One region of the Alteromonas sp. 5NS40-0096 genome, then DNA from elsewhere that is predicted to be linked to it. Evidence: predicted binding sites of a transcription regulator. Region 1 holds the regulator's gene; the other holds the start of a gene.

Evidence for each region. The regulator NrdR, encoded in region 1, represses ribonucleotide reductase genes. The targets are predictions, from matches to a motif close to AAACACNANATNTNGTGTTT.
Region 2: nrdA (class 1a ribonucleoside-diphosphate reductase subunit alpha) is a predicted target of NrdR. The motif match lies at 7,953-7,972, and genes of this name have one in related genera.

What each region holds. Positions count from the first base shown of each region.
Region 1 is NZ_BAAJLQ010000008.1:106,396-122,647, reverse strand. Features, by position in the region: gene AC27G9_RS19410 (macro domain-containing protein) at 1-333, opposite strand, end outside; gene AC27G9_RS19405 (NIF family HAD-type phosphatase) at 339-872, opposite strand; gene AC27G9_RS19400 (hypothetical protein) at 1,231-1,749, opposite strand; gene fos (fosfomycin resistance glutathione transferase) at 1,873-2,280, shown strand; gene AC27G9_RS19390 (phosphatidylglycerophosphatase A family protein) at 2,277-2,762, opposite strand; gene thiL (thiamine-phosphate kinase) at 2,762-3,727, opposite strand; gene nusB (transcription antitermination factor NusB) at 3,779-4,198, opposite strand; gene ribH (6,7-dimethyl-8-ribityllumazine synthase) at 4,211-4,687, opposite strand; gene ribBA (bifunctional 3,4-dihydroxy-2-butanone-4-phosphate synthase/GTP cyclohydrolase II) at 4,753-5,853, opposite strand; gene AC27G9_RS19365 (riboflavin synthase) at 5,879-6,541, opposite strand; gene ribD (bifunctional diaminohydroxyphosphoribosylaminopyrimidine deaminase/5-amino-6-(5-phosphoribosylamino)uracil reductase RibD) at 6,552-7,694, opposite strand; gene nrdR (transcriptional regulator NrdR) at 7,703-8,152, opposite strand; gene glyA (serine hydroxymethyltransferase) at 8,201-9,457, opposite strand; gene lpxD (UDP-3-O-(3-hydroxymyristoyl)glucosamine N-acyltransferase) at 9,607-10,626, opposite strand; gene ettA (energy-dependent translational throttle protein EttA) at 10,842-12,509, shown strand; gene AC27G9_RS19335 (PilZ domain-containing protein) at 12,821-13,243, shown strand; gene radA (DNA repair protein RadA) at 13,210-14,574, opposite strand; gene AC27G9_RS19325 (PilZ domain-containing protein) at 14,768-16,252, shown strand, end outside.
Region 2 is NZ_BAAJLQ010000001.1:760,483-776,734, forward strand. Features, by position in the region: gene rpsA (30S ribosomal protein S1) at 1-642, opposite strand, end outside; gene cmk ((d)CMP kinase) at 772-1,446, opposite strand; gene aroA (3-phosphoshikimate 1-carboxyvinyltransferase) at 1,578-2,870, opposite strand; gene serC (3-phosphoserine/phosphohydroxythreonine transaminase) at 2,871-3,956, opposite strand; gene gyrA (DNA topoisomerase (ATP-hydrolyzing) subunit A) at 4,048-6,750, opposite strand; gene ubiG (bifunctional 2-polyprenyl-6-hydroxyphenol methylase/3-demethylubiquinol 3-O-methyltransferase UbiG) at 7,033-7,749, shown strand; gene nrdA (class 1a ribonucleoside-diphosphate reductase subunit alpha) at 8,174-10,495, shown strand; gene nrdB (class Ia ribonucleoside-diphosphate reductase subunit beta) at 10,566-11,696, shown strand; gene yfaE (class I ribonucleotide reductase maintenance protein YfaE) at 11,708-11,980, shown strand; gene AC27G9_RS03545 (cytochrome-c peroxidase) at 11,985-13,052, opposite strand; gene AC27G9_RS03550 (helix-turn-helix domain-containing protein) at 13,294-14,190, shown strand; gene AC27G9_RS03555 (helix-turn-helix domain-containing protein) at 14,311-15,006, shown strand; gene AC27G9_RS03560 (DMT family transporter) at 15,047-15,919, opposite strand; gene AC27G9_RS03565 (YybH family protein) at 16,020-16,252, opposite strand, start outside.

The DNA.
Region 1 (16,252 bases):
TTGGTTTTTCAGTGCCAATTCACATGCACTACGATAAGCCGAATGCAACACAGCCTCTGGATTGTCTTCATTGCGATAAATTGGACCGACGCTATGAATCACAAACTTAGCGTTCAAGTTTCCTGCATCCGTAATCCGAGACTCGCCAAACGGGCAGCGGATACCATCGATACTTTTTACTTTCCTACATGCTTCTAGCAACTTGCTTCCGGCTGCTTTATGGATAGCACCGTCAACACCACCACCGCCCAACATTTTCGGATTGGCGGCATTCACAATACAATCTTCATTGGCTTTAGTGATGTCGCCAAAGATGACCTTAATATGCTTCATTCACCTTACCCTTTTGCGCTTAAATTTTGCCGCGCTGACCAGCCGCGCTTTTCCACTGAACGGATATTGTCTACCTTTTCAAGCTCTTCCAAATATGGCATCAAATACAGTAACTCTTCATCTCTTTGGTCACCGTAGAAAGATTTAACCGTTACTAAGTTCCCATAATTTCTGCGTAATTTCTTCGGCGTATTGTCCACCATAATGACAGATGCGAGGGGAAAGCCTTTTCGCTTCACTTTTTTGAGGTCTTTTATGTAGTCGTATTGCCAAGTCTCTGGGTCGAATTTAGTCGTACAACGGTGTCTTGACCACACAAATCGTGGAGACATACCGTCTCGAAAAACTCGGCTGACCACATGATTGGCATAGGTTTCGTTAGATGAAGTCCAAACCGCAACATCAAAATGTTGAAAGGCAAATTCTAGAAACAACTGAAGATAAGGTCTTAGATAAACAAAGTACTGACCCGCAATAAAATCATGCGTAAACTCCAAAGGAGTCTCGCTAGCATGAAGCAAGGTCTCATCGATATCCAAAATTAATAGTTTCTTTGCACTCTTGATACGTCATCCCCTTGTGTTGATTCAATCCATCGTTGCCGCACACTATAGCCGATTACTGCTACGCATAGCAGTAATAAACGCCATTTGGCCAGACGCCGTATTCGAAGCTGATATCGCTCTTTCGAGGCTACTATTTCGTTATGAAGTGTAACCCTGGTTTGATAAGGTAGCTCTCTCAAACCGATAACTTTCCTCACATCCAACCTATCCCATTACCGTTAATGGTACCGTGATATCATACGCTCATATCTTTGAATTAGGCGAAAGTGACTATCTGTTTCGCACACAAAAAAGGCCCCTTGAGGAGCCTTGCTGTCAAGAAGATGACCGTTTAAGAACCAAACAGTACAACTAGCACGGTAACAAGCGCCCCTACCCCTGCGATCTTAAGGCCATTTTTGTAGATCGGTAACTTGGGTAGAAACATCAAAAATGCCGAAACGACAAAGAATAATAATCCAACGCCAAAGAATATGTTCAACCAGAACAAAGGGCTGTTATTGGTTGCTTTGTGCAGTTTGACCATCTTTGACAATACTGGGTGATAGTCAGTAACCGTAATTATCGCCATTCCTGTCGATTTATCGTAGTTACCGCGATTAAAGGTAACATTCGTCGTCGTCTCAGACTCGATTTTCAGGCCTCGCATGCGAATTTTTTCCAGCGCACTCTCCGCCGTCAACGCGGGCGCGAGCTCGAGCTGTTTATGTTGTTCATACTTCATAAAATCAGTAGGGCGAAAAATAAGCAGTACACCACTTATGGCATAAACGGCCATAATTCCTGCGAGAAAAAAGCCCAGCCATCGATGGTACTTCCTAAAATCCATATGAAATTTGGCTGATGCCATTGCGTCTCCCCTCTATTTATATTCTACTTTTTATTGCTTGGCTGATAAGTCAGCCTACCAGGGTCGCAATGATAACGATTATCATTAAACTGTAAAGATGAAAAAGATAAGTGACAGCTTTCTATGTTAAATGGACTCAACCACATTACCTTGTCCACCTCGGACTTACACCGCTCGCTGCATTTTTACATCGATGTATTGGGCTTTACTGGCAAAGTAAAATGGCGGCAAGGCGCTTATTTGAGTTCAGGGGAATTGTGGCTGTGTTTATCGTTAAGCCCAACGTTAAGCCGTCAAACTGACGATTACACGCATATCGCATTCGATGTTTTACCCGAGCACTTTTTGTCGATGCGACAGCGTCTCGAACAATTTGGCGTCAAACGATGGAAAGAGAACCGCAGCGAAGGCCAGTCAATCTACATACTCGACCCAGATGGTCATAAGCTAGAAATTCATGTAGGGTCGTTACAATCTAGATTGGAGAGCTTAACAAGCGCACCATACGAGGGTTTGGTTTGGATGGACTAAACGAGTAAGGTGGTATTGACTAGGAACAAACCACCAGCAGCCATGATGCCCGCAATGATATCGTCCAACATAATACCAGTACCGCCGTGGACTCGCTGATCAATCACGTTGATTGGCCATGGTTTAAGGATATCGAAAAGACGGAACAAGACAAAACCAATCAAGAGTGTCTGCCACGTAATGGGGACCAGTAGGAACGTTATCATCATACCCGCAATTTCGTCCCAAACGATACTACCATGGTCATGTACACCCATATCTCGTGCCGTTCGACCACAGAAGTAGACACCGATAACGCAAGCCAAAAGCGTTACCAAGACGAACCCCACTGTCGGTAAATATTGCATACCAAACAGTAAAGGCAATGCCGCAAGGGAACCAAAGGTACCTGGCATTGCGGGAATCAATCCACTGCCAAAACCCAAGGCAAAAAAATGCGTTGGGTTGAGCATGGATACTTTCTCACGCAATGCCGGTTTCATTAAAAGGTATGCTCGTAGCCAATGCCGGATTCGACAGCGTATTTATCCTTGTAAAGCAAAGTGTCGATATTGCCTTTGTGACCATTCACTTGGCCAATACACGTTACTTGCACATTGGCGTTCGCGAGGGTGGTTTCAAGGTTGCCACGCTGTTCTTCATCGACGGTAAAAATGAGCTCATAATCATCACCTGCTGTCAGTGCATAATCGTAGGCCACTTTTGCATCAACTGTTTCAAACAGCGCATTGGAAATCGGCAAACGGTCAACGTGGATTGTCGCGCCGCACTCCGAGTCATCAAGAATGTGCTTTAGATCAGCGAGCAGACCATCTGATACATCGATGCAGGCATTGGCGATACGACGCAATGCCGTTCCCGCCATCACTCGAGGCGTCGGATACAAGTGACGATTGACCAAATACTCTTTGTTTTCCGTTGTCGCGTCCAAGGTATTTTTGAGGATATCTAGGCCAGCACCAGCGTCGCCCAATGACCCAGTGACATAGATCCAATCACCCGGCTTGGCGGCACTGCGTTTTAATTCACTACCCGGAGGCACAAAACCTTGGGCGGTGATCGTCATCGACATTGGCCCTTTGACCGTGTCGCCGCCAATTAATTGCACAGAGTAGTACTGCGTTAACTCATAAAGGCCAGACACAAACTCTTCTAGCCAAACATCATTAACACTCGGCATGGAGAGCGACAAACTAATCCAAGCGGGTTCGGCGCCCATGGCTGCCAAATCACTCAAGTTAACTGCTACTGCTTTGTAGGCAACCGATCTAGCCGGTGCATTTTCGAGAAAATGTACACCGCCGACTAATGTGTCAGTGGTGATGGCGAGCTGCTGATTTTCAGCTACCTTCGTGATGGCACAGTCATCACCAATGCCTACAACGACGTCTTTGCGTTGGTGGCCACCAGAAGCGAAATAGCGCCCTATTAAATCAAATTCTTTCACGGATTAAACCAGCGTTAGGAGAGTTACTTGAGAATAGACAACAACACGAACTTAACGTTCGTGTTGTCTGAGAGTTTTCACCGCTTTATCAAGCGCACCATTGACAAACTTATGGCTTTCTTCTGCACCAAAGTCTTTCGCAAGCTCAATGGCTTCATTGATGATCACGCGATACGGCACATCCATGCGCTCAGTCAACTCGAATGTCGCTAAGCGTAAAATAGCTTTCTCGATTGGATCTAGCTCTTCAGGCAAACGGCCAAGATACGGCTTGATTGTCTCATCAAGTTTCGACGCATTGTGTGCAACACCGCGCAATAATGCTTGAAAATAAGCCATATCTACTTTTTGCATATCGTTGCTGGTCGCTAATGCTAGCTCTACCTGATCGATAGCATTGTTACTCATTTGCCACGAGTATGCGCCTTGAAGCGCTAGCTCGCGAGCTTTGTGACGTGCAGACACTTTCACTCAATTCACCTATTAATTAAGCTCTTCTAGAGCAGCAACTACGTTAACCATCTCAAGCGCACCCAAAGCTGCTTCCGCACCCTTGTTGCCAGCTTTTGTGCCTGAACGTTCGATCGCTTGCTCAATAGAGTCTGTGGTAATCACACCAAATGATACAGGAATGCCAAAGTCTAAAGACACTTGCGCTAGTCCTTTGTTGCACTCACCCGCAACGAAGTCAAAATGCGGTGTGCCACCGCGAATGACGGCGCCTAACGCGATGATTGCATCAAATTTACCACTTTGCGCAAGTTTTTTGGCAGCTACAGGTAGCTCATATGCGCCCGGTACTCTCACTAGTGTAACGTCGTCGTCGCTGACTTCACCGTGACGCTCTAACGTGTCTAGTGCACCCTCTAGTAAGCTTTCAACGACAAAGCTGTTGAAGCGAGACACTACGATTGCAAACTTCTTTCCAGTCGCTCTGATATTACCTTCGATCACTTGCATGGTATTACCCCTAATAAAAAACGGCGCGCAGTATAGCACAACTGCGCAGAAACCCAATGTATTCGTTAATCGTGAATGTACTCTACCACTTCAAGGCCAAAACCTGACAGTGCGTGGTACTTCACTGGTTTACTCAATAATTTCATTTTCGTCACACCCATTGAGGCTAGGATTTGGCTACCCACCCCTACCGTGCGTGATGAGCCTTGCCAAGTGGCACCTTTTGGCTGTTCACCACTATCTTCTGCTGCAAAGCGTTTAACTTGATGCTCAATATTCTCTTCGTTGCCAAGTAACACCAATACACCACCTTCTGCATCTATGCGCTGCATCGCCTGTGGCAAAGTCATCGAGCGATTGATAGATCGAGTCGACCCCAACAAATCACTGAGAGTATTGTGCAAGTGGACACGAACCAAGGTTGGCTCTGTTTGAGACACCTCGCCTTTTTTCAGCGCGAAGTGCAGTTGGTTATCTATGACGTCTTTAAAAGTGTGCAGTTCGAACGTGCCGAATTCAGTGGGTAGTTCACACTGGGCCACTTTTTCGATCGTGGTTTCATTGAGGTTGCGGTACTCGATCATATCGGCGATTGTGCCAATCTTAATATCGTGTTTCTCAGCAAAGGCCTCGAGTTCAGGTCGACGCGCCATCGTACCGTCTTCATTGAGTATTTCCACAATAACTGCCGCTGGTTCACAACCCGCTAGACGCGCTAAATCAACTCCAGCTTCGGTATGGCCGGCTCTATTGAGCACCCCACCTTCTTTCGCAATCAACGGGAAAATATGACCCGGTTGCACTATGTCTGCCGCCTCGGCATCTTTGGCCACTGCAGCTAAGATTGTCGTTGCACGATCAGCCGCTGAAATCCCAGTCGTGACGCCTTCTGCGGCCTCTATTGACACTGTAAAATTGGTTGAGAACTGAGCGCCGTTGTTGTCAACCATTAACGGTAAGTTGAGACGTTTGCAACGCTCTTGAGTCATAGGAAGACAGACTAAACCCCGCGCATGTGTCACCATGAAATTAATGGCTTCAGGTGTCACGTGTTCCGCCGCCATAATGAGGTCCCCCTCATTTTCACGGTCTTCATCATCCATCAAAATAACCATTTTGCCTTGACGGATATCTTCAATAATTTCTTCAGTTTTATTTAATGCCATAATCTTTCGTATTCGTAGGGTAGAGTTATTTTTTTAAGAAACCATTTTCCGCTAAAAAGGCCATATCGATACCTTTTGACATGGGTTTTGCCGCATCGTCGCCCAACATAAGGCGCTCTAAATAACGGGCGATCACGTCGACTTCCAAATTCACTTTGGTACCCGCTTTGTACGTGCCCAGTACCGTTTCTTGTAGTGTATGTGGGATAATCCACAACATGAATTCGCTTCCATTGACGTCATTGACGGTTAAGCTTACACCGTCCACTGTAATGCTGCCTTTATGTGCGATGTACTTAGCCAATTCATCCGGCGCTTTGACCCAAATTTCAACGTAGTCTGTTTGGTTGACGATGCGAGAGATTTCTCCGACACCATCAACGTGACCTGAAACAATGTGGCCGCCTAATCTATCTGCGGCGCGCAGCGCTTTTTCTAAATTGACTTGGCTACCGACAGCGTAGTTTGCAAACCCTGTGTATCGTATCGTTTCTGCAGAAACGTCTGCACTGTAAAAACTATCATCATAGTCTACAACGGTTAAACACACACCGTTAGTTGCAATACTGTCGCCCATTTTCACATCGCTCATATCGAGCTTACCAGTCGCCACTGTTAAACGGATATCGTGGCCGCGGTTTTCCAGCTTAGTAATCGTTCCTAACGCTTCAATAATTCCAGTAAACATAGCATTCTCTTTACTTGTTTCGTTCAACGCGATACGTCAACTTGATGTCTTGTCCTAGGGTCTCTTGATTCACTAAAGACAAGTTAACCGCGTCCGACAATGAGGTAATATCGGGTAATTGCACAAGGGGCATGGCGTGGTGCCCGAGTATCTTTGGTGCGACATACACGATAAGTTGGTCGACTTCACCCGCTTCAAGCAGTGCTCCAGCCAACCCAGCGCCGCCTTCGACCCAAACATCATTGATGTCATTCGAGCCCAATTCAAGCATTAGCCTCGGTAAATCTACTTTGCCGTTGTCATTGCCAATAGTGAATTGAGATACACTTTGTGAAGGTATATGGGGACGACTTTTGGCATTTACCAGCCATATAGGGTGCCCATCCTGAAACATTTTTCTGTCGCTAGGCACAGCGTTTTCAGAATCGACAATAACGCGCAAGGGCTGGCGTACGTGCGCTAAAGGATAGTCGTCAAATTCAGCTTGCTCAGAGCGCACTAACAAACTTGGATCATCGGCAATCACGGTACCTGACCCCGTCAATACAGCACAGCTTTGTGCGCGATGACGTTGTACATCCTTTCTTGCTTCAGGCCCAGTTATCCATTGGCTTACCCCATTGGAAAGCGCCGTTTTGCCATCTAAACTGGCAGCCAGCTTTAACGTTACAAAAGGTTTTTGGCAAGCGACCCGCTTCAAGAAGCCTTGAATTAATTCTCGAGCTTGCGTTTCGCATACGCCTACGCGCACTTCGATACCGGCATTTTCAAGTTTGGCAATACCGCGTCCGCAAACTTGCTCAAAGGGATCTTTAATCGCGACCACAACCCGTGACAATGACGCAGCAATGAGAGCATCAGCACAGGGAGGCGTTCGCCCGTAATGACTACAGGGCTCGAGTGTAACATAGGCCGTGCCACCCGCAGCTTTATCACCCGCCATACGAAGTGCATGCACCTCGGCGTGGGGAGTACCCGCTTGAATATGGAACCCCTCACCTACCTTTTTAGCATTTTTATCTAAAATGACGCATCCTACTCTTGGATTAGGTGTAGTGGTATATCGGCCCTTTTTGGCAATAGCGAGTGCTTGTAGCATCCAAGTTTCATCTTGGCATAATTCGTCACTCATCATGTGAGGGTTATTTTCCATAGGATGGGTTAATCGCCGAGTTTCGCAATTTCTTCGCCAAACTCTCGGATATCTTCAAACGAACGATAAACGGATGCAAAACGCACATAAGCGACTTTGTCGAGTTCTTTCAGCGCATCCATTATCAAGTTACCTAATAGCTCGCTGCTGATTTCCCGTTCGCCCGTCGCTCGCAGTGCGGATTTCAGACCCAACACACATTTTTCGATTTGTTCGGTACTGACTGGACGTTTTTCAAGCGCTCGTTGCAGCCCTGCCCTCAACTTATCCTCATTAAAGGGTTCGCGAGAACCATCTCGCTTAATCACTCTGGGCATCACTAACTCTGCGCCTTCGAAGGTGGTAAACCTTTCGTGGCAAATCACACATTCGCGGCGACGACGAACTTGTTGTCCTTCAGCGACAAGACGAGAATCAATAACTTTGGTTTCTTGAGCAGAACAAAATGGGCAAAACATATATACCCTCTTAATTAAAGGGGCGGTGGACGCCGCCCCGGCAGGTATTTAAGCGTAGACAGGGAATTGAGCGCAAAGTGCAACCACTTCGCTTTGAACTCTCTCGACGACACTCTCATCACCCATGTTATCCAATACGTCGCAAATCCAAGATGCAACTTGCTTCGCTTCTTCCGTACCGAAACCACGGCGCGTAATTGCCGGGCTACCGATACGCAAACCACTGGTGACAAAGGGAGAGCGAGGATCGTTAGGAACCGAGTTTTTGTTTACCGTGATATTCGCACGACCCAGCGCAGCGTCTGCATCTTTACCTGTGATGTCTTTGTCGATCAAATCAAGTAAGAACAAGTGATTTTCTGTGCCGTTCGATACAATTTTGTAACCACGAGATTGCATGACTTCAACCATTGCCTTGGCGTTCACAACAACTTGTTGCTGATACGTTTTAAACTCTGGTTCAAGGGCTTCTTTGAATGCCACTGCTTTCGCTGCAATCACATGACACAAAGGTCCACCTTGATTACCAGGGAACACTGAGCTGTTGAGTTTCTTGTACAAATCTTCATCACCACACGCAGATAGAATCAATCCACCGCGAGGACCAGCAAGGGTTTTATGCGTTGTCGTCGTAACAACGTGTGCGTGAGGTAACGGGTTAGGATAAACGCCAGCGGCAACCAAGCCCGCAACATGAGCCATATCGACCAACAAGAAAGCACCGACTTTGTCAGCAATTTCACGGAATTTGGCCCAATCTACAACACCTGAATATGCAGAGAAACCTGCAATGATCATCTTAGGTTGATGTTCGTCTGCTAACGCCTCAACTTGCGCATAGTCAATTTCGCCAGTTTCTTGGTTCAAACCGTATTGAACGGCTTTGTATGTCTTACCAGAGAAATTTACGTGCGAACCATGAGTAAGGTGGCCGCCTTCTGATAGGCTCATACCAAGAACCGTATCTCCCGCTGCCAACATCGCCATAAAGGCTGCTGCATTGGCTTGTGAGCCAGAGTGAGGTTGTACATTGGCGTATTCTGCACCAAAAAGTTGTTTCGCTCTTTCAATCGCGAGATCTTCGGCGATATCAACATGCTCACAACCACCGTAGTAACGCTTACCCGGATAACCTTCAGCGTATTTATTGGTAAGTTGAGAACCCTGTGCTTCCATAACTCGTGGGCTGCAATAGTTTTCTGAAGCGATGAGCTCAATGTGATGCTCTTGGCGCTCCGTCTCTTTCGCCATTGCGGCGGCTAATTCTGGGTCAAAATCGGCAATAGTCATTTCGCGAGGTAACATGGGGGCTCCTTAACTGCGAGTTACAGATGGCATAAATCGAAGGCCTATTCTAGTCATTTTGGCCGTTATGTATACTGATTTGTGGCTGATTTATCACAATCGTTACTGGTACGCCCAGCAAACCGATTGTGATCATCGAAAATACCCGCTTATTTGGTTTGTTCTAGGGCTTTGACTCGTTGAATAACACTGTCGATACTGCGCAGGCGAGCTGCATTTTTCAACCAGTCTCGGTTCTTCATCGCTGGTTGCCCAGATGAATAAACGCCCGGCTCTGTAATATCGGCAATAACCATGGTGTAACCGGTAATTTGTACTTTGTCACAGATACTGATGTGACCATTTATTCCACACCCACCACCAATGACAACGTATTTACCGATATGGCAGCTACCAGCAATGCCCGTTGAACCACAAATACAGCTATGGTCATCAATGATGACATTGTGCGCTATCTGTACTTGATTATCGATAATGACATTTTTGCCAATAACGGTATCTTCGATTGCCCCCCGATCAATAGTTGTCGAAGCACCAATCTGCGTATCATCCCCCACTACAACACTTCCGGTCTGTGGGATAGGAATCCAAGTACCCGCATCATTGGCATAACCGAAACCGTCTGCACCTATCACACTCTGACTGTGTACTTTAACTCGATTACCTAATTTTACGTTGTGATATAGGGTCACGTTCGGGTTAATGACACACTTTTCCCCCAACGTCGTTTGATGCCCGATGTAAGAGTTGGCGCCGATTATCGAGTGATCACCAATAACAACTTCCGCTTCAACAACCACATTTGCCCCTAATGCAACGCCTGCACCTATTTTTGCCGACGGGTGAACGACTGCAGAAGGGTGAATATCGCTTGCCAATACAGGGGTGGTATCGAACAACTGGGCAATGCGTGCAAATGCGGCATGAGGATTTGCATGAACCAAAGCCGTTGCCTCATAGTCCGCGGCGGCTTTTTCATTAAGGATTACTGCAGCCGCCTTTGTCGTTTGCAATTGCCCTTTGTATTTAGGGTTGGTGAGAAATGATATGTCATTGCTAGCCGCATTCGACAACGTCCCCACCCCTTGGATAATTGTATTTTCATCACCTTTGGCTTCGCCACCGACATGGCTAGCAAGTTCAGCGAGTGAATATGACTTGTGTCCCATAGCCGTCAAATCCTCTGTATGTGTTTCATTGTTTAGGTTGATCCTACTGTATTTTGTAGACATCGTCCTGTCGCATATGGTGTTATCTTGGTGATTTTTCAATAAATGGCTAAATTTACAACAACTTCAAAAGATAACGCTGTGAATTGCGGTATGAGACTGGCATACCAATAGCAGATAAGTAAAATACGCCATTATTTATTCAAGGACATGTCATGTCACAATACGTATACACAATGCACCGGGTAGGTAAAATCGTTCCTCCCAATCGTCATATTTTAAAAGATATCTCTCTCAGCTTTTTTCCTGGCGCAAAAATAGGCGTGCTGGGCTTGAACGGCGCAGGTAAATCAACGCTGCTACGAATCATGGCTGGTGTTGATACTGAAATTGAAGGTGAAGCTCGTCCTCAGCCCGGCATTAAAATCGGCTACTTGCCCCAAGAGCCGAAACTGGATGAATCCAAAGACGTCCGCGGGAATATCGAAGAAGCCGTTGCCGATGTAGCGCATGCCATCACTCGTTTGGACGAAGTTTACGCCGCCTATGCGGAACCAGATGCAGACTTCGACGCATTGGCCAAAGAGCAAGGTGAGCTCGAAGCTATTATTCAAGCAAAAGATGGGCATAATCTCGAAAACGCATTAGAGCGTGCTGCCGATGCTTTGCGCCTGCCGCCTTGGGACGCTGATGTATCGAAGCTTTCCGGTGGTGAACGCAGACGTGTAGCGCTGTGCCGCTTACTACTTGAGAAGCCAGACATGCTGCTACTCGATGAACCAACCAACCACTTAGATGCTGAATCTGTGGCTTGGCTAGAGCGTTTCCTCCATGACTATGAGGGCACCGTCGTCGCGATTACCCACGATAGGTACTTCCTAGACAATGTGGCGGGGTGGATCTTAGAACTTGACCGCGGCCATGGTATACCGTGGGAAGGCAACTACTCTTCTTGGCTGGAACAAAAAGACAAACGTCTAGAGCAAGAAGAGAAAGCGGAAAACGCTCGTCAAAAATCCATCAAGCAAGAATTGGAATGGGTGCGAACCAATCCAAAAGGACGACAAGCGAAAAGTAAAGCGCGTATGGCACGTTTTGAAGAGTTGTCTACAGGCGACTATCAAAAGCGCAATGAAACCAACGAACTCTTTATCCCACCGGGTGAGCGCCTAGGTGATAAAGTGATTGAAGTGAGTGGGCTAAACAAGTCATATGGCGACCGCGTACTTATCGACAACCTAGAGTTTAAAGTGCCTAAGGGCGCGATCGTCGGTATTATTGGGCCCAATGGAGCAGGTAAATCTACCTTGTTCAGAATGCTGTCAGGTCAAGAGCAAGCCGATTCGGGTAACATTGATATCGGTGATACTGTTCAACTTGCCAGTGTGGAGCAGTTCCGTGATCACATGAATGAAAACAACACGGTTTGGAAGGAAATTTCCGATGATTCTGATGTGATTCGCATTGGCAACTTTGAAATTAATAGCCGAGCTTATTGTAGTCGATTCAACTTCAAAGGGACCGACCAACAGAAGTTTATCAAGGACTTATCAGGCGGTGAGCGCAACCGTGTACATCTCGCCAAACTGCTAAAAGCTGGCGGTAATGTATTACTTCTGGATGAGCCGACGAATGACCTCGACGTAGAGACATTACGGGCACTGGAAGAGGCGTTGCTCGAGTTCCCAGGCTGTGCCATGGTCATCTCGCACGATAGATGGTTCTTGGATAGGGTCGCTACTCACATCCTCGACTATCGCGATGAGGGCAAAATCAATTTTTATGAAGGCAACTACACAGACTATGAATCCTGGTTGAAAGACACCTTTGGTCATGATGTCGTTGAACCTCATAGATTAAAATACAAGAAGATTGCAAAGTAATCTATTGTCTTGAAAAGGCGCCACGCGGCGCCTTTTTTGTGCGCGTTAGCCTAACGAAAATGTCATCGACGTGGTGCCTATTCATAGACTACACTTAGACCAATCCAAACAGATAAATCATCCCTCGGCCTGAATAGTCGAGCTGGATGACTAAGCACTTTCATTAACCCCTTTTGTATTGACGGGAATGGAAGTGTGTATGGCTACAAAATCGTGCCTTGCTCTTAGGCCCTTTGCAGTATGCAAGTAGCCCAATTGCCCATTTGGGTTGGTATTGGCATTATTTTAATCAATCAACATGTAGAGAGCCGATGTCGGAACAAAGACAATTTTACCGAGTTGCCATTCATGGAAGTGGCAAACTGATTCAAGACAATCATGAGTGGAATGTAGATGTCGTCGATATTTCCCTGCAAGGGCTACGACTCAATGTCAATGTTGCTTCTCTTTCCGACGGCATTCCCAACAAACCAATGCGGGTTGTACTATCGTTGAATGAAGCCCTCCCCGAACTCAAAGCTTGGGTTCAAGTCACACATATGCTGCCAGCCACCGGTGACATGTCACCAGCTGTGTCGGTAGGTTGTAAGCTCACGGCTATTTCTGTTGACGATATCGCCATGCTGCGCCGCCTGATCATGCTGAATGCAGGCGACGACAACCTCAGTGATATAGAACTAGCCACATTGCTCGATGCGGTTTATGACAAGGCGTCAAGCGCCTCTGAAAGCTGAGCCACAGGAATCACGGTTAATCCCTCAATCGGGGCTTTAGGCGCATTAGCTTTGGGTACGATAGCTCGTTTGAAGCCGTGTTTCGCTGCCTCAATCAAACGTTCATTACCGTTTGGCACTGGACGAATTTCACCTGCAAGACCAACTTCACCGAATACGATTAGCTCCCTTGGTAGTGCTTGATTCTTGAAACTCGATACCATCGCAAGTAAAAGCGCCAAATCTGCGCTGGTCTCCGACACTTTTACGCCACCGACGACATTGACGAACACGTCTTGGTCACTCATTTGCAGATTACCATGACGGTGCATGACGGCAAGTAACATAGCCAATCGATTTTGTTCTAAACCAACAGCGATTCGCCTTGGGTTAGATAATTGTGAGTAATCGACTAGTGCTTGTATTTCAACCAGAAGTGGACGCGTCCCCTCCCATATCACCATCACACTGGAGCCAGGGGCCTGTTTTTCACCCCGACTTAGAAAAATTGCTGATGGGTTGTTTACCTCCTTCAGCCCCTTTTCCGTCATCGCAAAGACACCTAGCTCATTGACTGCACCAAAGCGATTTTTGTGGCTGCGCAAGGTGCGATATCTGCCGTCAGCATCCCCTTCCAACATCATTGAACAATCGATACAGTGTTCAAGTACTTTTGGTCCGGCGAGATTACCGTCTTTCGTGACGTGTCCAACGATAAACATCGCTATGTGATGTTGCTTGGCAAACCGAGTCAAATAGGCAGCACTTTCTCTAACTTGCGACACGCTACCGGGAGCAGATTGCACATCACTTACATGCATAACCTGAATGGAGTCTATCACCATAATTCTCGGATTGGCTGTTTTCGCCAAATCGCAAATAGTCTCAACATTGGTTTCCGCTAGCATTAGCAATTTGTCGTCAGGTAACCCCAATCGATTAGCCCTCATCGCAACCTGTTGAAGAGATTCTTCACCAGTTACATACAGGGCTGATTCATTACGAGCGAGGTGGCACATGACTTGAAGCAGTAAAGTACTCTTACCGGCACCAGGTGAACCACCAATCAGCATGGCACCACCGGGCACAATACCGCCACCTAAAACGCGGTCAAGTTCTTTAAAGCCCGAACTAAATCGAGGTAATGCCGCAAGGTCGATTTCTGACAATTTTTCAATTTTCGCCTGAGTTTGTCCTGCATACCCACTGGTCGATGCTCGGCTTTGCTTTGCCGAGCTGATGACAAATTCAGAGATGGTATTCCACGCTTTACATTCGGTACACTGGCCTTGCCAACGAGCAAACTCAGCGCCACACTCAGAGCAAACATAAGCGGTTTTACGTTTAGCCATAAATAAGGTATAACTTTGATAAGAATGGCGGTAGTTTAACACCGATATTCGGTTCAGTGCATACTGTCTGAATAGGCAAGCCATTTTTCATTCACACATAAAGGCAAGATTTGCCTACAATTTACTTTAGTTTAGGGACAAACTTGCCGATACGGGTTAGTCTACTTTTTCTATTGAGATTAGAACGCGATTCATGAGCCAAGATCTGCAGCAATATGCTCAAATCATTGAACAACTAAAGCCTATGGTGAAAGAGCCTGAATTCAATCAGGTGCTCAACCAAATGGCCAGTGAGTTGCCAAAAGAAAAGCGCTTTCTGCTAAAAATGGAACTCAAGCGCTTAGCGAAACCGTGCTTGAGAGCGATTGATTTGCGCGGTCAAGTCGACGGCGAGTGTCGCATTTATCAATATGCCGGCATCAGTCATTATCTCGATGATGTCGCAATAGAAGTCTTTGAAAATCAAGCCAGAATCTTTGGTGGCTACACCTTTGGTGTATATGAAAAAACCCTTCAAACTGAAAACAACTTCAAAGTTTTACGGGAAAAAGCGGAAAAACGCCAAGCTAAAGAAGAAAAGCGCGCAGAAGAAGATAAAGTCGGCACCGTGCTCAGTAAATACGATGTTCCTGTTGTCAATTTGCTGGAATACGCTCAGCGCTCTCAAGAGCGTATGAACTTTGCAAGTGCAATTGAGATATTCAGCGAAGATAACACCAGCACCCGTGGTACGAGTGTAGATATTTCGAAAGATGGCTTGAAAGTAAGAATCGGGGTTGAGCATATTTTCAAATCAGGAGAGCGCTTATCTCTCTATTTTCGTGGAATTGAGTCGGAATTTGCCCTCGATAAAAAGCAAGGGATTGTCTATCACATCGTCAAGATTGTTCGTGAGCGAGACTTTCAGTTTTTGATGCTGAAGCGGGCCCCCGACTTTCCCAATGCCGGATTTGACCAATTTTTAGAGAAGTTTATTCACGGTAATAAACGGCGTTATAAAGTCAATATGACTAACACCATTGACGCTATCATCAATAAGTCTTGCGAACAGTATTTCTCACCGCGGAGTCCAACGCTGCCTGTTTTTGTCGAGGTAGTGGACGGTATCCCTGCTCCCAGATACGCCATGCTCAATGAGGTGAATCGGGACATTATTTCCTACTGGAATGACGAGAATGATGAGTTAAAAATTGGTTTCATGCTCAACGAGAAGCGTCTTAAGTACCTCGTCAACAAAGCACTGCCAAATCGCGACATTTATGTATACGCCTTCAATCACATTCAAGACGGCAAGGTGTACTTTTATTCTGCGACTGCACAAGAGTTAGCAGAAAAAGCCCAGTTAAGAGACCTATATCTGTCTTTCGGTTCTCGTAAGGTGAGTTGGCGTGTATTCAAAATTAGCTTGAGCGATATGGATCCCAATCAAGCCCATGCGCCATTGTCTTTGCCGGACTCCGTTGGGACGAAAATTAAACGACAAAATGCGCCCCCTGCCCCGCGTTTAATGGCAAGGCTGAAAAACTTAAAATACATTGCTCAAATCACCGACGTTACCTCAGACTACGGACAACAGCGTTATGCACGGCTGAAACTGCGCCGAGATAACCTTGCTCATTTGCGGGCATTTGGTCATCCGAGAAACAGAATGCCAGCGCAAATCAAACCGTTTCGCTAT
Region 2 (16,252 bases), on a different contig from region 1:
TACGCCGCCAAGGTCAACGAACGCACCGTAGTCAGTAAGGTTCTTAACGATACCTTTGATTTCATGACCTTCTTCAAGGTTCGCTAGCAACGTATCACGTTCTGCGCTGCTTTCAGCTTCGATAACTGCACGACGTGAAACAACAACGTTGTTACGCTTAGCGTCAAGCTTGATAACTTTGAACTCAAGCTCTTTGCCTTCAAGGTGAGCAGTATCACGTACTGGGCGAACATCAACCAAAGAACCAGGTAGGAACGCACGTACACTGTTAACTTCAACAGTGAAACCGCCTTTAACCTTACCGTTAATAACACCTTTGATTGTTTCTTTTTCTTCGTAAGCTTTTTCAAGCTCAACCCAAGCTTCATGACGCTTAGCTTTTTCGCGAGAAAGGATAGTCTCACCGAAGCCGTCTTCAACTGCGTCTAGCGCTACGTCTACAGTATCGCCAATTTCAATTTCAAGCGCGCCTTCAGCGTTCTTGAACTGTTCTGCTGGGATCGCACTTTCTGATTTAAGACCCGCATCAACAAGAACGATATCTTTATCAATTGATACAACAGTACCTTTAACAATCGCGCCTGGGCGTGTTTCTAGTTCCTGTAGGCTTTCTTCAAAAAGTTGTGCAAAATTTTCAGTCATAAGTAATTTAATTCAAAATATATACATCCACATCACTGTCCTGCTAATGTGGGGTTATTGTTCACTATCAGCTCATCCTGTGCTGACTTGGTTCGAAAATACGAAGTCTGCCGTTGCGCCAAGGCGTTTTTACGACACTCGCGACTTAATAATTTCCATTGCTTTTTCAAACACTTGGTTAATATCCATGTGCGTTGAATCGAGTGTTACAGCGTCTTCTGCTGGTACCAATGGCGCAACACTTCGTTGCGTATCTCGCTCGTCGCGAGCCTTGATATCGGTCAAAAGGCGCGCAATGTTAACATCCATCCCTTTTTCTTTCAACTGAGCATACCGGCGCTCAGCCCTAGCTTCTGCGCTAGCTGTAAGGAAGATTTTCACAATCGCGTCAGGAAAAACAACCGTTCCCATGTCTCGACCATCTGCTACTAAGCCAGGCTCTTGTTGAAATGCTCGCTGCCTTCTCAACAATGCTTCTCTTACTCGCGGCAACGCCGCAATCTTAGATGCCACAGCGCCAACTTGCTCCGTGCGGATGTCGTCAGTTACGTCTTCACCTTCTAAGATGATTCTCGTGCCGTTCGAATCGGTGTTGAAACTCACATCTAAGCCGGTTGCTAAAGGCACAATGGCTTCTTCGTCTTCAATAGGCAAATCATGATGTAGCGTTGCTACCGCCAACACGCGATAAATGGCACCGCTGTCCAAAAAGTGCCAACCTAACTGCTCGGCCAACAAACTGCTCAGTGTACCTTTACCGGCACCACTGGGACCGTCTACCGTGACCACGGGAATTGGATGCATACCTGCTCCACATAAATGTTAAACAAAAAAATCGCGCGCAATTATACGCCACAGAAATGAATAAGCAATGCCGAACCACTTGTGTTCAGCATTGCCTTTGATTTAACGAGGTTAATTTTTGATAACCTGGGTTAGCCGTTATGGCAGATCGTTTCAAATCGTTGGAAATAATCAGGGAACGTCTTTGCAGTACAACCAGGGTCATTGATTGTCACCGGTGTATCACTTAATGCGACCAGAGAAAAACACATCGCAATTCTATGGTCGTTATAGGTATCAATCGCAGCGTGTTTGAGTTCAACTGGCGGTGTTACCGTAATGTAATCGTGACCTTCCTCTACCGTCGCGCCAACTTTACGCAATTCGGTAGCCATGGCGAACAAACGGTCAGTTTCCTTCACGCGCCAATTGTAGATATTGCGTATTGTGGTCGTGCCCTTTGCGAACAACGCCGCGGTTGCAATTGTCATCGCCGCATCCGGTATATGATTGAGATCTAGGTCTACGCCTTTGAGAGGCCGCCCTGTGACTTCAACATACTCGTCGTGCCACGTAACCAGCGCGCCCATTTTTTCCAACACTTCAGCAAAGCGAATATCACCTTGAATACTGCCTTTACCGATGCCAGTCACTCGCACAGTGCCACCTTTAACAGCGCCGGCGGCAAGGAAATACGACGCAGATGAGGCATCACCTTCTACCATGAATCGCCCGGGTGACTGATATACCTGCCCGCCAGTGACTTCGAAAGACGAGTAATCATTATTTGTCACTTGGATGCCGAATTTCGACATTGTGTCCAAGGTAATGTCGATATACGGTTTAGACACAAGCTCGCCTTTAATACGTATAACAGAATCGCCAACGAACAAAGGCGCAGCCATCAATAGTGCAGTTAAAAACTGACTAGAAACGCTACCGTCAACTTCAATTTCGCCACCGACAAGGGATTTACCTTGAATACTTAGAGGCGGATAACCTTCATTTTTTAAATAGGTGATATCCGCGCCAGCTTGTCTCAATGAATCGACTTGATCACCAATGGGCCGCTCTTCCATTCGAGGTTCGCCGGTCAAAGTAACAGACACATCTGATGCAGCTAATACGGCACACAATGGACGCATTGCTGTACCCGCATTACCCAAGAACAGCTCGATATCGCCTTGTGCTTTAAACGCGCCTCCACAACCGACAACACGACATTCAGTTTTATCTTCAGAAAGACTCACTGAAACACCGAGCTGCCCTAGCGCTTTGAGCATGTGGCGAATATCGTCACTGTCGAGTAAATTGGTTAAAACCGTTTCGCCTTCTGCTAACGCAGCCAGCAATAATGCGCGGTTCGATAAACTCTTCGAACCCGGTACATTGACGACACCATCAACGTTGTGAATAGGTGAAAGTGTTAATTGTTCAACTGTCATTTATCCATTTACCCTTTCGAATTCCTGCATGAAAGATACTAGGGTTTGCACACCCTCAAGCTCCATAGCATTGTAGATACTCGCTCGCATGCCACCGACACTGCGGTGACCCTTGAGCGCCAACAAACCCGCCTGTTCGGCTTGTGATAAGAACAAACCATCTAGTTCAGGGTTAGCAAGCTGAAAAGGTACGTTCATCTTTGAACGATTCTCTGGATGTATACTGTTGTTATAAAATGAAGAGGCGTCGATCGCTGCATAAAGCGTTTGCGCTTTTTCTGCATTGCGCTTTGCCATCCCTTCAGTACCGCCATTGGCTTTCAACCATTTAAACACCAATCCTGCGAGATACCATGAGTATGTCGGTGGTGTGTTATACATTGAGTCAGCATTCGCGGCCTTGGCGTAGTCAAAAATAGAAGGCGTAACCGATTGCGCTTTGCCAATCAGGTCGTCCCTAACAATCACGACTGCAAGACCACTTGGCCCGATGTTCTTCTGTGCTCCCGCATAAATGACACCATGGGCAGCAACGTCGAGAGGTTGAGATAAAATAGTTGACGACATATCCGACACCAAAGGTACCGAGCCAGCTTCTGGAAGCCAGTCAAAGGCCACGCCATCGACGGTTTCATTGGGACAAAAATGCAAATAAGCTGCGGTTTGGTCTACATCGGCCTCAGTGACTTTAGGAACGTAACGCAGCCCCTCTTTTAACGTCGACTCGCCAATCACTTTCGCTTGATTGTATTTATTTGCTTCCGCTACCGCGCCTTTCGACCAAGACCCCGTTACCAAGTGCAATGATGTATCGGTTGGCTGAGACAGATTAAGGGGAACGGAGGCGAATTGCCCACGACCACCACCCTGCAAAAACAAGACTTTATAGTTATCAGGTACAGCCAGTAAGTCTCGCAAATCTTGCTCGGCTTCCGCCGCCACGGCGATGAAGTCTTTACCTCGGTGGCTAACTTCCATGATAGAGTTACCTGTACCATGCCAGTCAACAAATTCACCTTGTGCTTGTTGCATGACTTCAGCGGGTAGCATCGCAGGACCTGCGCTAAAGTTGAAATTTTTTTCCATGAATTTTTCGACACTGTTAGTAAAACAAGCGGCATATAGCCGCTTGTTTAATGACTTAAACTAGATGAAGGCCACCGGAGCAGCCCTCAGCTTACTCTTCTGTCGTCGTTTCGTTATCGTTGTTGTCCACTGAATTGTCTTCAGTGGCTTCTGCAGTAACGGTGTTTTCCCCGTTTTCTTCTGCTTCATCTTCTATAAATTCATCGGTTTCGACTTCTTCAATTTTCTGAAGACCAACAACGTGTTCGTCTTCAGCCGTTCGAATCAGTCTGACACCTTGGGTATTTCGGCCAACGGTAGAGACTTCGTTGACTCGCGTACGCACTAGAGTGCCTTGGTCACTGATGAGCATGATTTCGTGCTCTTCGTCAACTTGTACTGCACCAACGACTTTACCGTTTCGGTCAGATACCTTGATCGACACGACACCTTGCGTTGCCCTGCTCTTCGCTGGATATTCGCTTATTGGTGTGCGCTTACCGAAACCGTTTTCGGTCGCAGTCAGGATAGCACCATCACCTTTCGGCACGATGAGAGAGACAACTTTTTGCCCGTCCTGAAGCTTAATACCACGTACACCCGTCGCAGTCCGCCCCATCGCACGAAGTGCATAAAGCTCTTCACCGGTTTCAGGATCGCGCTTAACTTCACCCGTTTCAGCGTCTTTTTGCTTCTCATTAAAGCGAACAACTTTACCCGCATCTGAGAACAACATGATGTCATCGTTACCATCAGTGATGTCAACACCGATAAGCTCGTCGCCATCATTTAAGTTGAGTGCAATAATACCGCTAGAACGAGGACGTGAGTATGAACTTAGATCGGTCTTTTTCACCACACCGTTTGCCGTAGCCATCAGCACATATTTGCCTTCTTCGAATTCTTTAATTGGAAGAATAGCGGTGATGCGCTCATCTTGCTCAAGTGGCAAAATATTCACTATTGGGCGGCCTCGCGCATTGCGGCTCGCCAATGGTAACTGATAAACCTTGAGCCAATACAATCGGCCTCGGGTTGAGAAACACAAGATATGATCATGAGTATTAGCAACTAACAGCTTTTCAATGAAATCTTCTTCTTTCATTTTGGTAGCTGATTTACCTTTACCGCCACGACGCTGTGCTTCGTATTCACTTAGCTTCTGATATTTGACGTAACCTTCACGAGACAAGGTTACAACAACGTCTTCTTGTTCGATCAAATCTTCAATATCTATATCGTGGCTTGCCGCCGTAATTTCAGTACGGCGCTCGTCGCCGAATTCATCACGCACAGCTTCCAGCTCTTCACGGATAACTTCCATCAAGCGCTCGGCGCTAGCCAGAATGTGAAGCAGCTCGGCGATGATGTCTAGCAATTGCTTATATTCGTCTAGAATTTTTTCGTGTTCTAGACCAGTAAGCTTGTGCAGACGAAGGTCTAGAATCGCTTGAGCTTGTTGTTCGGTCAGATAGTACTTACCGTCGCGGATCCCAAACTCAGGCTCTAGCCAATCAGGACGTGCTGCATCGTCACCGGCACGTTCAAGCATGTCTGATACATCACCAAGATTCCAACCTTGAGCGACAAGCGCCTGTTTCGCTTCCGCTGGACTAGGAGACGCTTTAATCAACTCGATAATCGGGTCGATATTCGCCAGAGCAATTGCCAAGCCTTCAAGAATGTGAGCGCGGTCTCTAGCTTTACGCAATTCAAAGACAGTACGTCTGGTGACCACTTCGCGGCGGTGCAGTACAAAGGCTTCTAGTGCCTCTTTAAGATTAAAAATCTTTGGCTGGCCATTATCTAGCGCAACCATATTGATTCCGAATACCGTCTGCAATTGGGTATTGGCATACAAATGGTTCAGTAACACTTCACCTGACTCGTTGCGCTTCACTTCAATAACGATGCGCATACCGTCTTTATCAGATTCATCCCGCAACGCAGAAACGCCTTCAATGCGTTTTTCTTTTACCAGTTCAGCGATCTTTTCAATCAGACGCGCTTTGTTAACTTGGTATGGGATTTCGTGAACGATAATCGTTTCTTTGCCATTTTTGTCCGTTTCGATTTCCGCTTTCGCGCGCAGGTATATTTTGCCTCGGCCTGTGCGGTAAGCTTCTTCGATACCTTTGCGGCCACTAATCAATGCGGCGGTCGGGAAGTCGGGACCGGGAATGTATTCCATCAGCTCATCAATCGCCATATCAGGGTTGTTGATAAGCGCAATACAACCGTTGATAACTTCTGTTAGGTTGTGCGGAGGAATATTTGTTGCCATACCAACGGCGATACCGGAAGAACCATTTACAAGAAGGTTTGGCACCTTGGTAGGCAATACCTCTGGGATCTGCTCTTGGTTATCGTAGTTAGGTACGAAATTAACGGTTTCTTTGTCAAGGTCTGCCAATAACTCATGGGCAATCTTGGCCATTCTAATTTCGGTGTAACGCATTGCCGCCGCTGAGTCACCGTCAATCGAACCAAAGTTACCTTGGCCATCAACAAGCATGTAGCGAAGAGAAAACGGCTGTGCCATACGAACGATAGTGTCGTATACCGCTGAGTCACCGTGCGGGTGATATTTACCAATAACGTCACCGACTACACGAGCCGACTTTTTGTATGGTTTATTGAAGTCGTTTTTAAGTTCGTTCATGGCGAACAGAACGCGGCGGTGAACCGGTTTTAAGCCATCACGTACATCGGGCAAGGCGCGCCCAACAATAACGCTCATCGCATAATCGAGGTAAGACGTTTTGAGTTCTTCCTCTATATTAACGGGGAGTATTTCGTTAGCGTTATCAGTCATAAACTGGTTAGTCCCTTTATCTTGGTTTATTGCGCGAAGAACAGAGATGGATTACATTCTGCGCCCTCACACTCTTTATATGGGTCGTTGTGTAACACTTGATACTACCACCAGTATTACAAATAATGTAGCGCTTAATGCGATTATCGGCCGCGGATCTCGACAAGCGGCGAAAAAACGCGCAACCAGTCATCAAATTTCGCTTTTGCCGTGCCAATAAGTGTCAATCTGAGTTAACCTTTCCTTCTTTATATAAGAACGTGAACAATAAATGTAGCGCCCATGGAAACTAGCACTCAAAACGTAGACCACAATGAAATCAACAAATTCGCTGAATTAGCGAACCGCTGGTGGGATATGGAAGGGGAATTCAAACCACTTCATGCCATCAACCCACTAAGACTTGATTTTATACAACAACACACAGGTGGCTTACATGGGTTAACTGCAATAGATGTGGGCTGTGGTGGTGGCATTCTGGCCGAAGCTATGGCGAAGATGGGGGCTGATGTCACCGGTATTGATATGGCAGAAGCTTCGCTGGAAGTGGCAAAGCTGCATGGGTTAGAGTCCGGCATTCAAGTGAATTATGAGCAAACGACTGCGGAAGCCTACGCGCAAAGCCACGAAGGTAAATTTGATGTCGTCACGTGCATGGAGATGTTAGAGCATGTGCCTGATCCAGCTTCCGTCGTCGCTGCGTGTGCGAAGCTCGTAAAACCGGGTGGGCATGTGTTCTTTTCCACTTTGAACCGCAATATCAAGTCTTATCTGTTTGCCATAGTGGGTGCAGAGTACATCATGAATCTCGTTCCCAAAGGCACACACCAACACGAACGTTTTATTAAGCCCGCCGAACTGATCGATATGGCAGATCGCGCCGATCTACTAACCAGGCATGCGACTGGCTTGCACATGCATCCTTTGAATCAAACCTTCTATTTATCTGACTCGAATATCGATGTGAACTATTTGTTACATTGCGAGCCCGCACTGTAACAAACACAACATCTAGTGTTGCCTTATCAAAATAGACACTAGATGTTTCCCCTTAACCATTTTTCGTTAGAAAGACAAGCAAAATAATTTTTTGTTTTTTTATTGCATTAAAACTACTTGCATTCGCTAAAAATGGCGAAATTTGATTGCTGTTAGGTGAGTCAGTACTAACCTATTTTTTAACCGCCCCAGATCGATGGTTTTAGCACCAGATATTGGGTTGCAATATGATCAAAACCTCACTATCTTGTGTCTTATCCGACGCATTTCTGTCAACGATCTGTCATAAAAACGCAACAACATTAGATCGCGATCGTGCGTTTGGATATTTGCACACACACAAGTGCTTAAAATAGATAGCAAAACAAAAAAATGGGTAACAAACCCACGCTTCAAGCGCTAACAGACAACATGGTCAGTATCAATGAATAATAATCTATACGTCACCAAGCGTAATGGTGAAAAAGAATCCATCGATCTGGATAAAATTCACAAGGTCGTAGAATGGGCCGCCAAAGGATTGAATAACGTATCGGTTTCACAGGTTGAAATCAAAGCTCAGATCCAGTTTTACGACGGTATCAAAACTGAAGACATCCACGAGACATTGATCAAATCTGCGTCAGATCTCATTTCAACGGACGCACCAGATTACCAATACCTAGCCGCTCGCTTAGCCATTTTCCACCTTCGCAAAAAAGCGTATGGCCAGTTTGAGCCACCAGCTCTATTTGATCACGTTAAGAAAATGGTCGAAATGGCCAAGTACGATGAACACTTACTCGCCGATTACACGCAGGCTGAATTTGCGGAAATGGACGAGTATATTGACCATTGGCGCGACATGAACTTTAGCTATGCAGCGGTTAAGCAGCTAGAAGGAAAATACCTAGTCCAGAATCGCGTAACGGGTGAAATCTACGAAAGTGCCCAGTTCTTGTATATTTTGGTTGCGGCGTGTCTGTTCGCTAAGTACCCAAAAGCCGAGCGACTGAATTACATTAAGCGCTTTTACGACGCGGCTTCGACTTTTAAGCTATCTCTACCTACCCCAATCATGGCAGGTGTACGTACGCCAACTCGTCAGTTCAGCTCATGTGTCCTGATTGAGACTGGTGATAGCCTTGATTCTATCAATGCTACTGCAAGCGCCATTGTAAAATACGTTAGCCAACGCGCAGGTATTGGTGTAAACGCAGGCCGTATCCGTGCGCTTGGTAGCCCCATTCGCGGTGGTGAAGCATTCCACACGGGTTGTATTCCGTTTTATAAATACTTCCAGACAGCGGTTAAGAGCTGTTCGCAAGGTGGTGTTCGCGGCGGTGCAGCTACCCTCTTCTACCCGCTATGGCATATGGAAGTCGAGTCATTACTAGTACTCAAGAACAACCGTGGTGTTGAAGAAAACCGTGTGCGTCACCTCGATTATGGTGTGCAATTTAACAAGCTCATGTATCAGCGCATGATGAAAGACGATTACATCACATTGTTCAGCCCGTCTGACTGCCCAGGACTGTACGATGCTTTCTTCGCTGACCAAGACAAGTTTGAAGCCTTGTATGTGAAATACGAGCAAGATGAAAGCATTCGCAAGAAACGCATCAAAGCGATGGAACTGTTCAGCTTGTTCATGCAGGAACGCGCTAGCACAGGTCGCATTTATCTCCAAAATGTCGACCACTGTAATACGCATAGCCCGTTCAACCCTGAAGTGGCACCGGTTCGTCAAAGCAACTTATGCTTAGAAATTGCCCTGCCAACCAAGCCATTGCAACACGTTAATGACGAGAATGGTGAGATTGCATTATGTACATTGTCAGCATTTAACTTAGGCGCCATCGAGTCTTTAGACGATTTCGAAGAGCTAGCGGATCTTGCCGTACGAGCCCTCGATAGCCTATTGGATTATCAAGATTATCCGGTGCCAGCGGCGTACCACGCGACCATGAATCGTCGTACGCTAGGTGTTGGTGTTATTAACTTTGCTTACTACCTCGCCAAAAATGGTGTGAAGTATTCCGACTTCAGTGCAAATGGGCTTATCCACCGCACATTTGAAGCGATGCAATACTACTTGCTGAAGGCGTCGAACAACTTGGCGAAGGAGAAAGGGGCATGTCCTAAGTTTGATGAGACAACCTATTCTCAGGGCGTATTACCGATTGATTCGTACAAAAAAGATTTGGACAAAGTTTGCAATGAGCCTCTGCATTACGATTGGGAAGGCTTGAGAAAGGACATATTAGAGCACGGTTTGCGTAACTCTACGCTGTCTGCCTTGATGCCTTCAGAAACCTCATCGCAAATCTCAAATGCAACAAATGGTATTGAACCACCACGTGGCCATATCAGTATTAAATCGAGTAAAGATGGCGTTCTGAAACAAGTCGTTCCAGATTACGAAAACTTAAAAGACAAATACGAGTTGTTGTGGGATATTCCGTCAAATGACGGCTACCTGCAGCTAGTGGGTATTATGCAAAAGTTTGTGGACCAAACTATTTCGGCAAACACTAGTTACGACCCAAGCAAGTATGAAAACAACAAGGTTCCAATGAAGTTGTTGTTAAAAGACTTGCTGACAACGTACAAACTCGGTGTCAAAACGCTTTATTATCACAACACGCGTGATGGTGCAGCTGATGCCTCTTCACTTGAAGTAAAACAACAAGCACAACAACCTCAAGCGCAAGAGGTTGTGATTGAAGAAGATGATGGTTGTGAAGGCGGTGCATGCAAAATTTAGCATGCACCCCAAATTGAGAAACGCAGCAAGAACTCCTATAACAAGCGATTCGTTTTAAAGTGGTCAGTCGATGAGATACACAACATTTAACCAAAAAAGCATTAATCCTTTGGCCGAGCCAATGTTCTTCGGTAATCCGGTCAACGTTGCTAGGTACGATCAGCAAAAGCACTCAATTTTTGAGAAGTTAATCGAAAAGCAAATCAGTTTCTTCTGGCGACCAGAGGAAGTTGACGTATCGAAAGATCGCGTAGACTTTCAAGGTTTGACTGAGTCAGAGAAGCATATATTTATCTCTAACCTTAAGTATCAAACTCTGTTGGATTCGGTACAAGGCCGTAGCCCGAATATCGCGCTGCTACCTATTGTATCACTGCCCGAGCTTGAAACTTGGATTGAGACTTGGTCGTTCTTCGAAACGATTCACTCTCGTTCTTACACGCATATTTTGCGAAACCTGTTTAGCGATCCGAGCGATATATTTGAAGATATCGTTGTTAACGACGAAATCAAACGCCGTGCAACGGACATCTCTCAGTATTACGATGACCTTATTCTTGCAACGCAGTTGTGGCAAACACGTGGGGAAGGCACGCACGAAGTTGATGGCCAACCCTACTTGGTAACAAAACGCGAACTGAAGAAGAAATTGTATTTGTGCATGAATTCAGTCAACGCACTTGAAGCGATCCGATTCTACGTGTCTTTCGCATGTACCTTTGCTTTTGCAGAACGCGAGTTGATGGAAGGCAATTCGAAAATCATTCGATTGATTGCACGTGACGAAAATCTTCACTTAACCTCTACTCAACACATCCTCAATATTTGGGCCAAGGGCAAAGATGACCCAGAAATGGCAGAAATAGCAGAAGAGTGTAAAGAAGAAGCGTTGGCAATCTTCATGAAGGCGGTAGAGCAAGAAAAAGAATGGGCAGATTACCTGTTCCAGAACGGTTCAATGATCGGTCTTAACCGCGACATCCTTTGCCAATACGTTGAATATATCGCAAATCAACGCATGGCAGCTATCGGTTTGGGTCAGCCTTTCGATATTAGTAGTAATCCCCTTCCTTGGATGAATAACTACTTAAATTCAGACAATGTACAAGTTGCACCACAAGAGTCAGAAATCAGCTCTTATCTCGTTGGGCAAATTGATGCAGCTGTCAGTGAAGAAGATTTCGCAGACTTCGAACTCTAAACACCCCATTCATGAGCAAATCAGATGATGCTTTCCACATCGATATTATTGATGTGGGAAGCATAGATGCTACTCAAAACAAAACATTGCTCGAGAGCCTGGAGGATAATGGTATACACATCCACTATCACTGCAGAGAAGGGTTTTGTGGCGCCTGTCGTTCTACCCTCGTAGAGGGGGAAGTAGAATACACCACAGATCCCCTAGCCTACTTTGATGATGACGAAGTCCTCCCTTGCTGCTGCGTCCCCTCTTCAAATATCAAGATTAAAGTACAACAGTAATCCGCTACTGAATGTCACCACCTACTGGAAGTCCACTTGGAACGGTGTCGGGAATGTGCCGATAAAACCCAGTGCTATCAAGCGTGTTTAAAAACCTCTCAATATCGCCAAAATCTCCCTCACCAAGGGTAACCTGTAGGTCACCGCGGTCCTCATAAGCGGCAATTGCATCGCGTAGCGACAAACGAGAACCATCATGCATAAAAGGCGCTGTTATCGCTAAATTACGCATCGTTGGTGTTCGGACAACTTGCTCCCCTACAACTCTTTCACCCTCGTGAATTTGATTGTCCGCTAACATAGGGCCTGAATGACACCGTGCACATCCCCCGTCGATGAATTTGTTCAAGCCAATAATTTCAGCTTCTGTTAACGCCGACGTGTTACCACTTAAAAACGCATCAAAACGAGTTTGGTTTGAGACGACTTGACGTTCAAAGGTGGCAATCGCTTTTACCAGGTTTTCGATAGTAACTGGGTCGCTTCCCCCAAACGCGTCGGTAAATCGTTGCACATACTCGGGATTCGACTTCAACCTTGTCAGCACCTCCTCTACAATCTGTGACTCGCTCACATTAAAACCACGCATTTCGATATCGCTCAATATCGGCTGAAGTGCTTGAGCCTCTAGCGTGTTGGCTCTTAAATCCCAAAAATAGCCACCAGATTCAAAATCCTCTGTTACTGTATTCACTGTCAACCCCGCAAACGCCACATTCAAAATCGTCGGTGAATGCATGTCGGTTAGTTGATTTCCAAATCGGTTCGGCCCTAACCCAATACCATCAGAACCAATTGATGTTTGACGCCCGTCAGCCCAGCCAAAGTCTGGATGGTGACATGTTGCACAAGCGACATTCTGATCGCCCGAAAGAATCGGGTCCCAGAATAACAACTCACCCAGTTCCGATTTTGCCACTGAGAAAGGATTACTCTCAGGGTAAATCGACTCACTTGGCAAAGGGGTAAATGTACTCGAATAATCTCTCAACACAGGATCTGCTGGAATACCGTCGTCATTACACCCACTTAACAGCGACACCAATGTCACACCAATATATAAGCTTCGCATTACCATTCCTCAAGAAACAACGAGCAGATAGCGTCTCACATAGGGTGTCCCAAAAATGTCAGGCAACACTGTGTCGTCGACGTAGTCTTGTTATACGTCTTGTGTTGAGCAGTTATGTATAATGTTTTTGCGGATTTGTATATTCAAAACCCAATAGATGTCACGCATACTAGTGCTCGTTAAACTTTGCGGTTCAGGTTTGTTCACTACGGCTGATGCACAGAGTACGAGGAAAACAAAAATGATAGCTAAACATCACTTTGACAACTTGCACGACTACCATACGTTCTTGGGTTTAGGTGCGCCGGAACACCCACAGTTTTCTATTACTGTCCTAAAAGCCAATGTCGCTGGTGACAGTCTTGCATGTTTAAATGGCAATATGGAAATTAGCAGTGATTTTTACGCGATTAGCTTAAAGCATATACTGAGCGGTGAAATTCATTACGGTAGAACCAAGTATGATTTCCGCTCGGGTAGTCTCATTTGCACCTCCCCCCGACAAACCGTGCTTTTAAACGGTATTGAAGCAAAAGCCGATGCGATTTTAATACTGATTCATGAGGATTTTATTCGCAATACGGCAATTCAGTCTACCCTTGAAAATGCGAGTTATTTCTCCTATGCCATACACGAAGCATTGCACCTTTCACCTAAAGAAGAAATGGTTGTGAGGCAAGTCTTCGATACCTTAATGATGGAGTATCAACAACATCACGATGCCTTTAGTAAGGATATTATGGTTTCACAGCTCAATACGCTGCTGACATACGCTGAACGCTTTTATCGCAGGCAATTTCAGCAAAGAATGGAGACAGGCGAAACCACACTTCGAGAACGCTTTTTATCCCAGCTAAAAAGCATATCCAATGATCACATTCCCACTGTCGAGTACGTAGCCAAAACGCTCAATGTTACACCGCGCTACTTGAGTGATGGTTTGAAAATTGAAACAGGCAAAACCGCATTGGAAAACATCCATGAATTCCAAATTGAACGCGCCAAAAATCTATTGCTTGGCTCAGACGATTCCGTCGCGACCATTGCTTACGCGTTGGGTTTCGAGTACCCGCAATACTTCTCTAGACTGTTTAAAAATAAAGTCGGTATGACTCCGACCCAATACCGCAATCACTGATTATAAGGTGATTTATTAGAGGTTGACGTCTCACTGACGGACACTTGGCGGCGAACTGTCGTGGTGGTAAATCGAGAATTAAGTCAGCGTTAGTGCACCAGAAATACCGGAGACAAAACGATGCCAGTCACTCCAGAAAAGATTGTATACATGCGTAAGCACCGAGGATGGTCGCAGGAAAAACTCTCTGCGATGAGTGGTGTGAGCGAACGTACAATTCAACGAGTAGAAAAAGGCGGGAACTGCTCTCTTGACACTCAACTTGCCCTTGCTAGCGCTTTCGATGTACCTCCCGCTGACATTGCAAGCCAACCACTAGATGAGAATCAAGATGTCAAGATGCACAACGATTGGACAGGTGCAGTAGTCCTGTTTCTCTTTGCATTGGCTTTTGTGTGCATTGTGTTGTTTACGGGCACGAATGGAATGTGGGAATTAATTAGCTTTTTCACGGTTATGGGGTTAACGGTTGCCCTATCATTAGTATCAAATGGCATTAGGGAGACTTATCGTCTATTTGATAAAACGTCTTGGATTGTCCGTTACCCTGTGTACGCTAACAATTTACCCACATTAATTCGCCAAGCTCATACTTTGATCAAACACGCTTACACGGTGGGCACAATTGCAATGTTCTTCAGTGCGATCACTTTGTTAGTCCATGCTCGTGACATGAGTGAGGACACGGCTTGGTTTATCACGGTTACTGCCAAACCACTCTTGTATGCAGTATGCTTTGTCGAGTTATGGTTCCGCCCATTTAGACGTAAAATGGAGCGAATGTTACGAATACAATCGGCGAATCAAAGCGTGTAAAAGCCAAACCGAGACAATCAATGCAAACGCAGAGGCGGCATCACTGAGACGAACTAGGTTTCATTTTTAACACGAGAAAAATACCACCAAGTACGGCGGTACTCGATATGACAAGGTCAAAAGTAATTGATTCATCGAGAAATAGCACGCCACCAAGCACTGCAATGACTGGCACACTGAGCTGCAATGTCGCTGCAACATTAACACTAAGCTTAGGTAATACCGTATACCAAATTGCGTACCCGATACCCGATGTTATGATTCCGGAGGCGATAGCCAAGTAGATACCCACGGCTTTTGCATTTACACCCTGATGAGAGAACCATAGAGCAAAAGCAAGCATCGCAAATGGAGTACTCCATACAAAATTCTGGCTAGTTTCCAGAATGGGATCTCGCGCCCCTTTGCCAATGAGCGTGTAAGCCGCCCACGCCACTGCTGCAATTATCATAGAAAAGACAGAGGAGAATGTAATCGGCATTTGCGCTGATTGAGAATGAGGATATAGCAACCATGTAACTCCGAATACGGCGATCCCAAATCCCCCCCACTGCCATAAGTTGAACCTTTCTTTGTTGAGCATCGCCCAGCTCAACATACTAATTTGGACGAAACCGAACAACAGTAACGCACCTAATCCAGCGGGTAATGACACATAAGCCAATGAAAACCCAAACGCATAAATAAACAAAGAAAATGCGCCGGCTAGTGTTTTCGTTGTCGGTTTTGACCAAGTGCTTTGCCCTTTCATCACTATTAGAGCACTTAGAAAGAGCGCTCCGCTGATGAGCCGTATCAAGCTGAAACTCACGGGGTCAATAGATTCGTCTGCAAGAGCAAGCCGACAAAGAATGGAATTCCCGGCAAATGCGATTAATGAGAGTAAAATGAGGGACTGCTGGTACAAACTCAAAAGACAACCTATTGTGTAAAATTGGGCACTTGAATAGACACGTTACATAGCGTGTTTTCTTTCAATAAAACAAGTAATTTGCTCGAGCATAGAATGGCATTCACTTATTGCTTGCGGAAATGCTCACCAACTTCCATACCCCAGAATGCTTTGACCATACTTGGGTGCCTCCACCACTGAAATTGACAAGCTCACCCGAACGCAATGTCACCGTTTGCTCATACTCATTAACAAGTATCGCAGTATTGCTGTCTATTACTGAAACCTTCACGTTGGTGAAGTCGAGCCAATTGACACGCTCTATGGCATTGAACCCTGAATTGACAAGCTCCC